Regions from separate parts of the Alistipes sp. Marseille-P2263 genome, predicted to be linked through region 1. Evidence: riboswitches for the same ligand, from Rfam matches in the RefSeq annotation. Region 1 holds a riboswitch; each other region holds the start of a gene.
The links. A riboswitch is a leader RNA that binds a small molecule or an ion and turns the genes downstream of it on or off. The one in region 1 is predicted to bind cobalamin.

Region 1 (3,230 bases):
ATCTCCACCGTCTCGCACGAGATGAAGACGCCCATTTCGTCGATCCTGATGAGCCTCCAATTGCTCGGCGACAACCGGCTGGGTTCGCTCAACGACGAGCAGAAAGCGCTGATAACGAGCATCAAGGACAGCAGCGACCGGCTGCTCAACATCACGGGAGAGCTGCTCAACATGACGCAGGTCGAGTCGGGCAAGCTGAAACTGATGCCCAAGATCGTCAAGCCGATCGAGCTGATCGACTACGCCGTGCATGCGACGCAGGTGCTCGCCGAGCGGTTCCACTGCTTCGTGGAGGTGGAATACCCCGAGAAGATTTCGAAACTCTTCGTCGATAACGAGAAGATCGCGTGGGTGGTGACGAACCTCCTGTCGAACGCCATTCACCACTCGCCCGAAAATTCGCGCATCATCGTGGGAGCCTGCCAGCAGGACAAGGTCGTGAATATCTACGTGCAGGATTTCGGCCGGGGAATCGACCCGCGCTACCACAAGAGCATCTTCGAACGCTATTTCCGCGTTCCCGGCACGAAGGTGCAGGGTAGCGGTCTGGGACTGGCTATTTCGAAGGAGTTCGTCGAAGCGCACGGCGGCACGATCACCGTGGACAGCCAGATCGGCAAGGGCAGTCGCTTTACGATCTCCCTTCCGGCCTGATCCGGATTTTGGTGTTATTTTTGGTGGCGCCGCCGGCACAAAGCCGGCGGCGTTTTTTGCGGGCGGCGCGCGGTGCATCCCTCCCCTGCCGCACGGCGGCGCGGAACGCCGTGCCGGGCCTCTGCGGCCGGAGCGATGAAAAAAATCGGGAAAAATCTTGTCGGATTCGTTTTTTTAGTCTATGTTTGTCTTCGCAAAGGTTTCCTTTCCGCACCCGGCGACGGGCCGCGGCGGGGAATGAAAAGGGAACGCAGTGAAAGTCTGCGACAATACCCGTTGCTGTGAGTTTCCGCTCCGTGAAGGAGCACGAGAGGTTTCGCAATCTTTGCCACTGGCCGCAGGCGCGGCCGGGAAGGCGCGGAACCGGAACGAGTCAGAAGACCTGCCTTTCGCATTTTACAGAGGATTTGTTGCCTGCGGGACTACGGGCGAGAATCAGAACAGCGATTTTCCCCCTGCCGTCCGGCCCGTCCCGGTCGCGAAACGCGAAATTTCGGAGGTGTGCGAATGTCCGTTTTGAATTTTCCGCCGTATCCTGCCAGGAGGATGCGGCTGATTTTTTTATCGGATATGTCAAACTTAAAAAACGGAAGGAATGAGAAAACTGGTTACACTTCTGATGCTCGCCATGCTCGGCATGGCGACGTGGAGCTGTTCGTATGACGACGACGACCTTTGGGCGGAAATCGACGGGATCAGGAACGAACTGGCGGCGCTCAACGAGAAGGTCTCTTCGCTGCGGACGGTCGTCGATGCGCTGGAGAAGAACAAGACGATCTCGGAGGTCGTCGAGACCGACGAGGGGTGCACGATCGTCTTCAGCGACAAGACTTCGGTGACGATCGCCAACGGGGCAGACGCCCCGGTCATCGGTATCGACCGCGTCGAGGGCGTTTACTATTGGACCCTCGGCGGCAAGGGTAATTTCCTGACGGACGACGAGGGGAACAGGATTCCCGTATCGGGCGAGGCGCCCGAGCTGGCGGTGGATGCCGAGGGGTACTGGACCGTTGACGGCGTGCGTGTAGAGGACGCTTCGGGCAAGGAGGTCAAAGCCTCGGGCAAGGACGGCGACGCCTTCTTCAGGTCGGTGACCGACGGGGAGACCGAGGTCGTTTTCGAACTGACCGACGGGCAGACGATCGTCATACCGAAGACCGGGGCCGTGTTCGGTTTCGTGCAGCCGGAGGACGGCCGCAGTTGCTTCGTGTTCGGTTTCGGGGAGCGGAGGACGCTGTCGCTGCGTGTGGCCGACGTGACCACGGCCGATTTCATGAACGTCCCCGAAGGGTGGACGGCATCGTTCGATCTGGCCGGCAGGAGCGTCACGCTGAAGGCTCCGGCCGCTTCGGATGGCGTTTCGTATGCCGGCGGCATCGTCACGCTGATCGGTATCCGCGCCACGGGCGAGACGGTGTTCGCTTCGGCCGAGGTGTGCGCTTCGGTGGATTTCACGGACGCCGGAGGCACGTTCGTCGTCTGCGAGGGCAACATGACCTCGGCCAACGGCATGCTGGTCTGGTACGACAAGTCCGGCAAGGAGTACGAGGAGGTGTTCGAGCAGGCCAACGGCGGCAAGGAGATCGGCAATGTCGTGCAGGATATGTTCATGGCCAACGACCGGATTTACCTGCTTACGCAGAACGGCGGTTCGATGAACGGGGCCGGACGGTTCGTCGTCTGCGACGCCCGGACGATGCGCATGGAGTATGCCGATCCGCTGGTTATCAAAACTCCCGAGGGCAAGGATACATGGCCGCAGCATCTGGTGGTCGTCAGTCCGACGAAGGCCTATGTGCAGTATTCCGAGTCGGGCATGGAAGCCACGTCGGGCATCTGCGCGCTGACGCTGGGCGACGGTTCCGTCGAGGTGGGCGCCACGGTGGAGGGTACTTTCGGGGCGTTCTCCACCGAAGGGGCCGTCAAGACCCGCATGGTCCTCTCCCGCGGCAAGCTCTTTGCCGGATGCGGCCACAGTCTGGTCATCGTCGATCCGGCGACGGATGCCGTCGAGAAGCGGATTACTTACGAAGGCCGTCAGGTCAAAGGTGTCGTCAAGGGCGCCGACGGCAATATCTATTTCGCGCTGGCCGGAACCTTCACCGGCAATCAGAACATGGGCGCCGATTTCACCTCCGCGGCGAAGATCGTGGGCATCGACCACGAGGGCCGCGAGATTCTGAATGAAGAACTGCCCGAGGCCGTGCGGTTCCCCGTGGCCACCTGGTCGCCTGCCGTCGGCATGTGCGCCGACTTCACCGGTCCGTACCTCTATTTCGTGGATACGGACTCCTTCAGCGCGACCACCGTGACACGTTACAACTACGAGACGAAAACGGCCGACGTGCACTGGCTTTCGGCCGGCGAGACCGTTTACGGCATCATGGGCCAGCATCCGACGACCGGAAAACTGTGGGTCGGCATGTCGAATTACGTGAGTTCGAATATCTGCGTGTACGACGTCTCGGGCGCTTCGCCGGTTCAGGAGAGCCGTTTCTCCTATTCCGCGCAGAAGGGCGCGAGCCCGGCGGGCATCGACTTCGCCTATCGTTACACGTCGGAATGGCTCGGCAAAT
Region 2 (3,230 bases), on a different contig from region 1:
CAGGGTCGCACCGCCGGCTGCCATCGCGTACCGCCGCGTGCGGGGATGGCGGCGGACATAGGCGAAGGCGACATAGATCAGTCCGAAGACCGAGACGATCACCCACTGCGGCTGCACGTAGCCGCGCAGCGACGAGAGGAGGAAAAAGCCGATGAAGGCCGCGGGCAGCAGTTTCAGCGCCCGGCCGACTGCCGACTGCGGCCGCGTCTTCCGCCATGCCTGCACGTAGATCGGCACGAGGAAGGGATTGAAAACCACCAGCATGTTGGCGAGGAACTCGACGACGTAGCCCGGACGGAAAACCGAGTTGCGCGCCGAGAGGTGGTAGACGAACGAAGCCCAGTCGTGGTGGTACTGCCACACGAGGTGCGGCACGAGCAGCACGGCGGCGACCGCTCCCGAAGCGTAGAGCGCCGGGCGGGCGAAGAGCCGCGGATTGGCCGCCAGGGCGAAGAGCAGCACCAGGGCGCCGTGGTATTTGCTGTAAGCCATCAGCGCGATCGCCGCACCCATCCAGAGCCATGCGAGGCGGCGGCCCTCCGAGAAGTTCCGGAACGTCCACAGGAAAACCGCCGACGAAGCCAGCAGCGGCCCGTCGGGCACGGCGATAAAGCCGTAGAGCTGCAACAGGAGCGTCGAGGCCGAAAGCATGACGAACAGCGTCGCATCGCGCCGCACGGCATCCGCCGGACGGACGAGCCTCCACAACGCCCAGAGATAGAACGGCTGCAACACGGTAAAGAAGAACCGCACGCCCAGCTCGCCGCCGAAGAGCCGCTCCCCGAGCCACACGAGCAGCGCCGTCACGGGCGGATGGTCGAAATAGCCCCATGCGAGCCGCTGGGCGAACATGTGGTAATAGGCCTCGTCGTTGGCCAGCTCCGTGCAGCCCGCCTCGATCAGGTTGGCGCACCACCACACCCCGAGCCACAGGGCAACGAGCCCGTCGGCCCCGAGCGAGGCGAACGATCTTTTGAGCGACTCCTTCATATCGGACCGCAAAGGTAGCAAAATATTCCGAATTTTTCCCTACCTTTGCGGTCGCAAGGTTTCCGCGCCGGCCGTTCTCCGCGGCGCGGATGAAAAGGGAATCCGGTGAGAATCCGGAGCAGTGCTCGCTGCTGTAAGTCCCCTCCCCTGCGGGGAGAAACTGTTTTGCCGCACTCTTTGCCACTGGGACAGACCGGGAAGGCGCGGCGGACGGGACGAGTCAGAAGACCTGCCTTGCCGTACGGATTTGCACCCGCGGGTTTCGGGTCGGAATCGGATCGTCGGAGCGCACCGTTCTCCGGTCTCCCCTCCCCACCGTCCCGCCGGCGCGCCGCCGTACCGAACGAACGGTTTGCGGAACATGAAACGGATCATACGATACACACTCCCGGCCGCAGGCTGCCTCATGCTGCTCGCGGGCTGCATGAAGTGGGACTACGGCACGACGGAGGAGTTCTCGGCCTCGGGGCGGGGACTGTTCGTCACCAACGAGGGAAATTTCCAGTACGGCAACGCCACGCTCTCCTATTACGACCCCAAGACCAAACGGGTGGAGAACGAGGTTTTCTTCCGCGCCAACGGCTTCAAGCTGGGCGACGTGGCGCAGTCGATGACCGTCCGCGACGGCGTGGGCTGGATCGTGGTGAACAATTCGCACGTCATCTTCGCCATCGACATCGACACCTTCCGGGAGGTGGGACGCATCACGGACCTCACCTCGCCGCGCTACATCCACTTCCTTTCGGACGAAAAGGCCTACGTGACGCAGATCTGGGACAACCGCATCTTCATCGTCAATCCCAAACGCTACGAGATCACGGGCTACATCGAGTGCCCCGGAATGACGATGGAATCGGGCTCCACGGAGCAGATGGTGCAGTACGGCAAGTACGTCTATGTCAATTGCTGGTCGTACCAGAACCGCATCCTGAAGATCGACACCGAGACCGACGAGGTGGTGGACGAACTGACGGTCGGCATCCAACCCACGTCGCTCGTGATGGACAAGAACCACAAGTTGTGGACGATCACCGACGGCGGCTACGAAGGGTCGCCCTACGGCTACGAAGCCCCGTCGCTCTACCGCATCGACGCGGCGACGTTCGAGGTCGAGAAGCAGTTCCGGTTCAAGCTGGGCGACTGGCCCTCGGAGGTGCAGCTCAACGGAACGCGCGACACGCTCTACTGGATCAACAGGGACATCTGGCGGATGCAGGTGGAGGAGGAGCGCGTGCCGGTGCGCCCCTTCATCGAGTACCGCGACACGAAATACTACGGACTGACGGTCGATCCGCACAACGGCGACGTCTATGTGGCCGACGCCATCGACTACCAGCAGCAGGGTATCGTCTATCGCTATACGGCCGAGGGCGAACAGATCGACCGGTTCTATGTGGGAATCATCCCCGGCGCATTCTGCTGGAAATAACGGATACAGGAAGTATGAGAAAGACGACGGTTCGGATAGTCGCGGCGCTGCTGTTTCCGGCGGCGCTCCATGCCCAGGGCGGCGCGCAGCCGCCGCAGGAGGCCGCCGCGGAGGCCCGGCCCGAGCGGAACATAGCCATCCGCGAGGTTCCGATCTGGGGCCGGCGGCCGATGAAGGAGATCGGCGTCGAACGGACGACGTTCGACTCGGTGACACTCAAGGAGAACATCGCCCTGTCGATCGCCGACGTGCTGACGTTCAACTCCCCGCTCTTCGTCAAGCAGTACGGCCGGGCGACGCTCTCGACGGTCTCGTTCCGCGGCACGGGACCCTCGCATACGCAGGTGACGTGGAACGGAATGCGCATCAACAACCCGATGCTCGGCATGACCGACTTCTCGATGATCCCGTCGTATTTCATCGACGACGCCTCGCTGCTGCACGGCACGTCGTCGGTCAATGAGGCGGGCGGGGCGCTGGGCGGCGTGGTGAAGCTCTCGACCGCACCGGCCGCCGCCGACGGATTCGGCCTGCAATACATCCAGGGAATCGGCATGTACCGCACCTTCGACGAGTTCCTGCGTCTCACGTGGGGCGACGAGCACTGGCAGGTATCGACCCGAGCCGTTTACCAGTCCTCGCGGAACGACTACAAATACCGCAACCGCGACAAGAAGGAGAACATCTACGACGAGGAGATGAACATCGTCGGGTCGTACTATCCGGTGGAGCGGAACAAGAGCGGCGCGTTCGACGACGTGCACGTGCTGCAAGAGATCTATTACAACACCGGCCGCGGCGACCGCTTCGG
Region 3 (3,230 bases), on a different contig from region 1:
CGCCCCCTACGGCGATTCGTGGTTCATGGCCTCGGCCGAAAGCTACGTCGCACGCCTCATCGCCGATGCCGGAGGGGATTACATCTACAGGGAGAACACGTCGAACCGCTCGCTGCCCATCGACCTCGAGAAGGCTTACCTGCTGGCCTCCGGAGCCGACGTATGGATCAATGCCGGCAGTTTCCGGACGCTCGCGGAATTCCGTGCACGGCTGCCGAAATTCGCCGGCGTTCCCTGCGTCCGCCGGGGCGAGATCTACAACTGCGACCGGCGCACGAACGCCGCCGGAGGCAACGACTACTGGGAATCGGGCGTCGTGCGGCCCGACGTGGTGCTGCACGACCTGATCGCCGTATTCCATCCCGAAGCGCTCGATGCCGCCGACCGGGAGATGCATTATTATCGGAAACTCGAATAACTCCCGACCGAAATGACCAGACACAAGGCCGTCTTCAACTGGAGCGGCGGCAAGGACTCGGCGCACGCCCTCTGGCGGGCGATGCGATCGAAGCGCTACGAAATCGTCGCGCTGCTGACCACCGTCAATCGCTCGACGCTCCGTTCGACGATGCACGGCATCCCGACGGAGCTGCTCCGGGCGCAGGCCGACCGCATCGGCATTCCGCTCCACACGGTCGATCTCACGCCGAAGGGCGACATGGAGGACTATTCGGCGGCGATGGACCGCGCCGTGCGCCGTTACCGCGAAGAGGGCGTGACGCACTTCATCTTCGGCGACATCTTCCTGCACGACGTGCGCCGCTACCGCGAGGAGCGGCTCGCCCCTGCGGGCATCGAGGTCGTCGAACCGCTCTGGGGCGAGAGTTCGGAGCAGGTCATGCGCGGTTTCCTCTCGTCGGGACTCAGGACCGTCGTCGTGACGACGATGGCCGACGGACTGGGAGCCGAAGCCATCGGCCGGGAGATCGACGCCGCCTTCGTCGCTTCGCTGCCCGCAGGGACCGACCCCAACGGCGAGAACGGCGAATACCACACCTTCTGCTACGACGGCCCGATCTTCCGCGAAGCCGTCCCGTTCCGGCTCGGAAAGCCTTTCGCACAGAGCTACGACATCCGCCTCGACGACGGATCGGTACGCACCTACGGCTACTGGTTCGCCGACCTCCAGGCGGCCGAATGACGGCGGGGAGGTCAGCGGTCGATGCCGTCGCGCGAAAGGACGCCCTGCGCATAGTAGTGCTTCACCTCGCGCATCTCGGTCACCAGATCGGCCGCGGCAATCAGCTCCTGCGGGGCATAGCGCCCCGTCAGCACCGCTTCGGTCTGCGGCGCCCGGGCAGCGAGCGCCTCCAGCACTTCGCCGACGGACAGCAGGCCGCAGTCGAGGGCGATGGACACCTCGTCGAGGACGACCACCCCGTACTCCCCACCGGAAAGCGCTTCGGCACACCGCCTCAGCCCCTCCCGGGCCAGCTCCGCATCGACCGCCTCCGGCTGCCGGCCGATGAAACAGCCGCGGCCGAACCGCTCGATGCGCACGCGCCCCCATGCGGAGTCCGTACCGTCGAACAGCCGTGCGATCTTCGTCTCGTTGTAAGCCATCGACTTGACGAACTGCCCGATATACACGTTCTTCCCGGCACACAAGGCACGCACGGCAAGGCCGAAGGCCGCCGTGGTCTTCCCCTTTCCGTCGCCCGTATAGACATGGACCTGCCCCCGCGTCATGGCTCCACCCCTTCGTGCGCGCAGACGAGTCCCAGGCGGGTCTCGACGATGCGGGTCAGTTCGTACTCCAATGCCTCCTCCCCGGCTTCGCCGCTCACGGAGAAGAACCTCCCGGGCTGCGAGCAGTAGTGCACGGCGCTGAAATCGTCGGCGCAGGAGACCACGACGGCATCGACCGACGCCCCGTACCGCGCCATCCGTCCGAAGAAGTCCAGCCGCTCCCCGTCGGTGCGCAGAAGCGGCTGCAACAGCATCTTCCGCCCGCCGCCCGCGACAAACTCCCCGAACGAACGGCAGAGCCCGAAGCCGTACCGCCCGGCCAGACGCCGGACCTCCTCTTCGGGAATTCCATAGAAAACGATCTTCATAATCATCGCATTTAAAAAAGGCGCGGCGACCAATCTCCCGAACCGATCCGTTATGGCAGTAACGCGTCCGTTTTCCCCCGCCGCGCCTTTTCGGGTTCTTCCGAAGCCAGTACCAAAAGCTGCGCCGCCTGCACCCGGATGGACCCGGCCAGCGTGCAGACCGTGGCACGGCCCTCCCACGTCCCGTCGGAGGCTGTCCGCCCAGTCGGACAGGCCCGTGCCGGCGGATCGAAACACCGGACAGCACGCCGATCGGCGAGCAGCAGTCGGACCGGCAGCGACAGAACGGCGGCCGGCGCTCCGCAGGCGATCCGGACATAACCGCCCGAAACGGGCATCGGCACGACCCGCGGCCGACGGTCCGAAGACCGAACGAAACACATACGAATGTCAATTCTTCGCCGAAACCGGAGGCCTAACCCACGAGAGCGACCGGCATCGAATCGATCTGGCAGGTCTTCTGACTCGCTCCCGTCCCGACGCCTTCCCGACCCCTCGCGGGTCAGTGGCCGAAGATATTCGGAACTCACGGAGCATCACAGCAGCGGGACTGTCCGGGATTTGCACCCGATTCCCTTTTCATTCCGTCCTCCGCAGGAGGAGCGGAACACCAGATCCGGAGACAAAGATAGCGGTTTCCCGCGAAAAAGGCAAAAGGCAGGAAAATAATTTTCGCTCCGCGCACCGATGCCCGCGGAAACGACTAATTTTGCCGCATGAACGCATCCGTCCGCTATACGGCCGAGGAATTCGCCGTCGAGCTTCCCGCCGCCGAGTACACCGCCCGCTTCCGCGACGCGGAACGCATCGCCGCCTATTGCCGCCGATGCCCCAACTACGGCCGCAACTGGGGCTGCCCGCCCTTCGCGAAGGACCCCGCGGAGGAGTGGCTGCGGTACGGCACGGCGCTGCTCGTCGCCGCGAAGATCACGCCCCGCGAAGAGGGGCTCCCCCTCGCCGAGGCCGGGAGGCTGCTCCGCCCCGAGCGCATCCGGATCGAAAGGAGGCTCCTCGCGCTGGAGCGCCGCTACGGAGGACGGGCATTCTCCTACGTCGGAAGCTGCCTCTACTGCCCCGAAGGAAGCTGCACCCGGCCGGAAGGGCTCCCCTGCCGCCATCCCGACCGGGTGAGGCCGTCGCTCGAAGCGTGCGGATTCGACATCGGCCGCACGA

Region 2: it holds a riboswitch for cobalamin, as region 1 does, so the genes downstream of both, KB554_RS08635 (DUF5074 domain-containing protein) here and KB554_RS08005 (DUF5074 domain-containing protein) in region 1, are expected to answer to the same signal.
Region 3: it holds a riboswitch for cobalamin, as region 1 does, so the genes downstream of both, KB554_RS08660 (hypothetical protein) here and KB554_RS08005 (DUF5074 domain-containing protein) in region 1, are expected to answer to the same signal.

The regions. Positions count from the first base shown of each region.
Region 1 covers NZ_JAGQEJ010000005.1:175,804-179,033, forward strand. The annotation lists gene KB554_RS08000 (ATP-binding protein) at 1-654, shown strand, start outside; cobalamin riboswitch at 835-1,059, shown strand; gene KB554_RS08005 (DUF5074 domain-containing protein) at 1,250-3,230, shown strand, end outside.
Region 2 covers NZ_JAGQEJ010000006.1:89,360-92,589, forward strand. The annotation lists gene KB554_RS08630 (glycosyltransferase family 39 protein) at 1-1,011, opposite strand, end outside; cobalamin riboswitch at 1,030-1,242, shown strand; gene KB554_RS08635 (DUF5074 domain-containing protein) at 1,352-2,419, shown strand; gene KB554_RS08640 (TonB-dependent receptor) at 2,434-3,230, shown strand, end outside.
Region 3 covers NZ_JAGQEJ010000006.1:94,620-97,849, forward strand. The annotation lists gene KB554_RS08645 (ABC transporter substrate-binding protein) at 1-418, shown strand, start outside; gene KB554_RS08650 (adenine nucleotide alpha hydrolase) at 431-1,141, shown strand; gene KB554_RS08655 (cob(I)yrinic acid a,c-diamide adenosyltransferase) at 1,153-1,689, opposite strand; gene KB554_RS08660 (hypothetical protein) at 1,686-2,057, opposite strand; cobalamin riboswitch at 2,490-2,687, opposite strand; gene KB554_RS08665 (DUF2284 domain-containing protein) at 2,774-3,230, shown strand, end outside.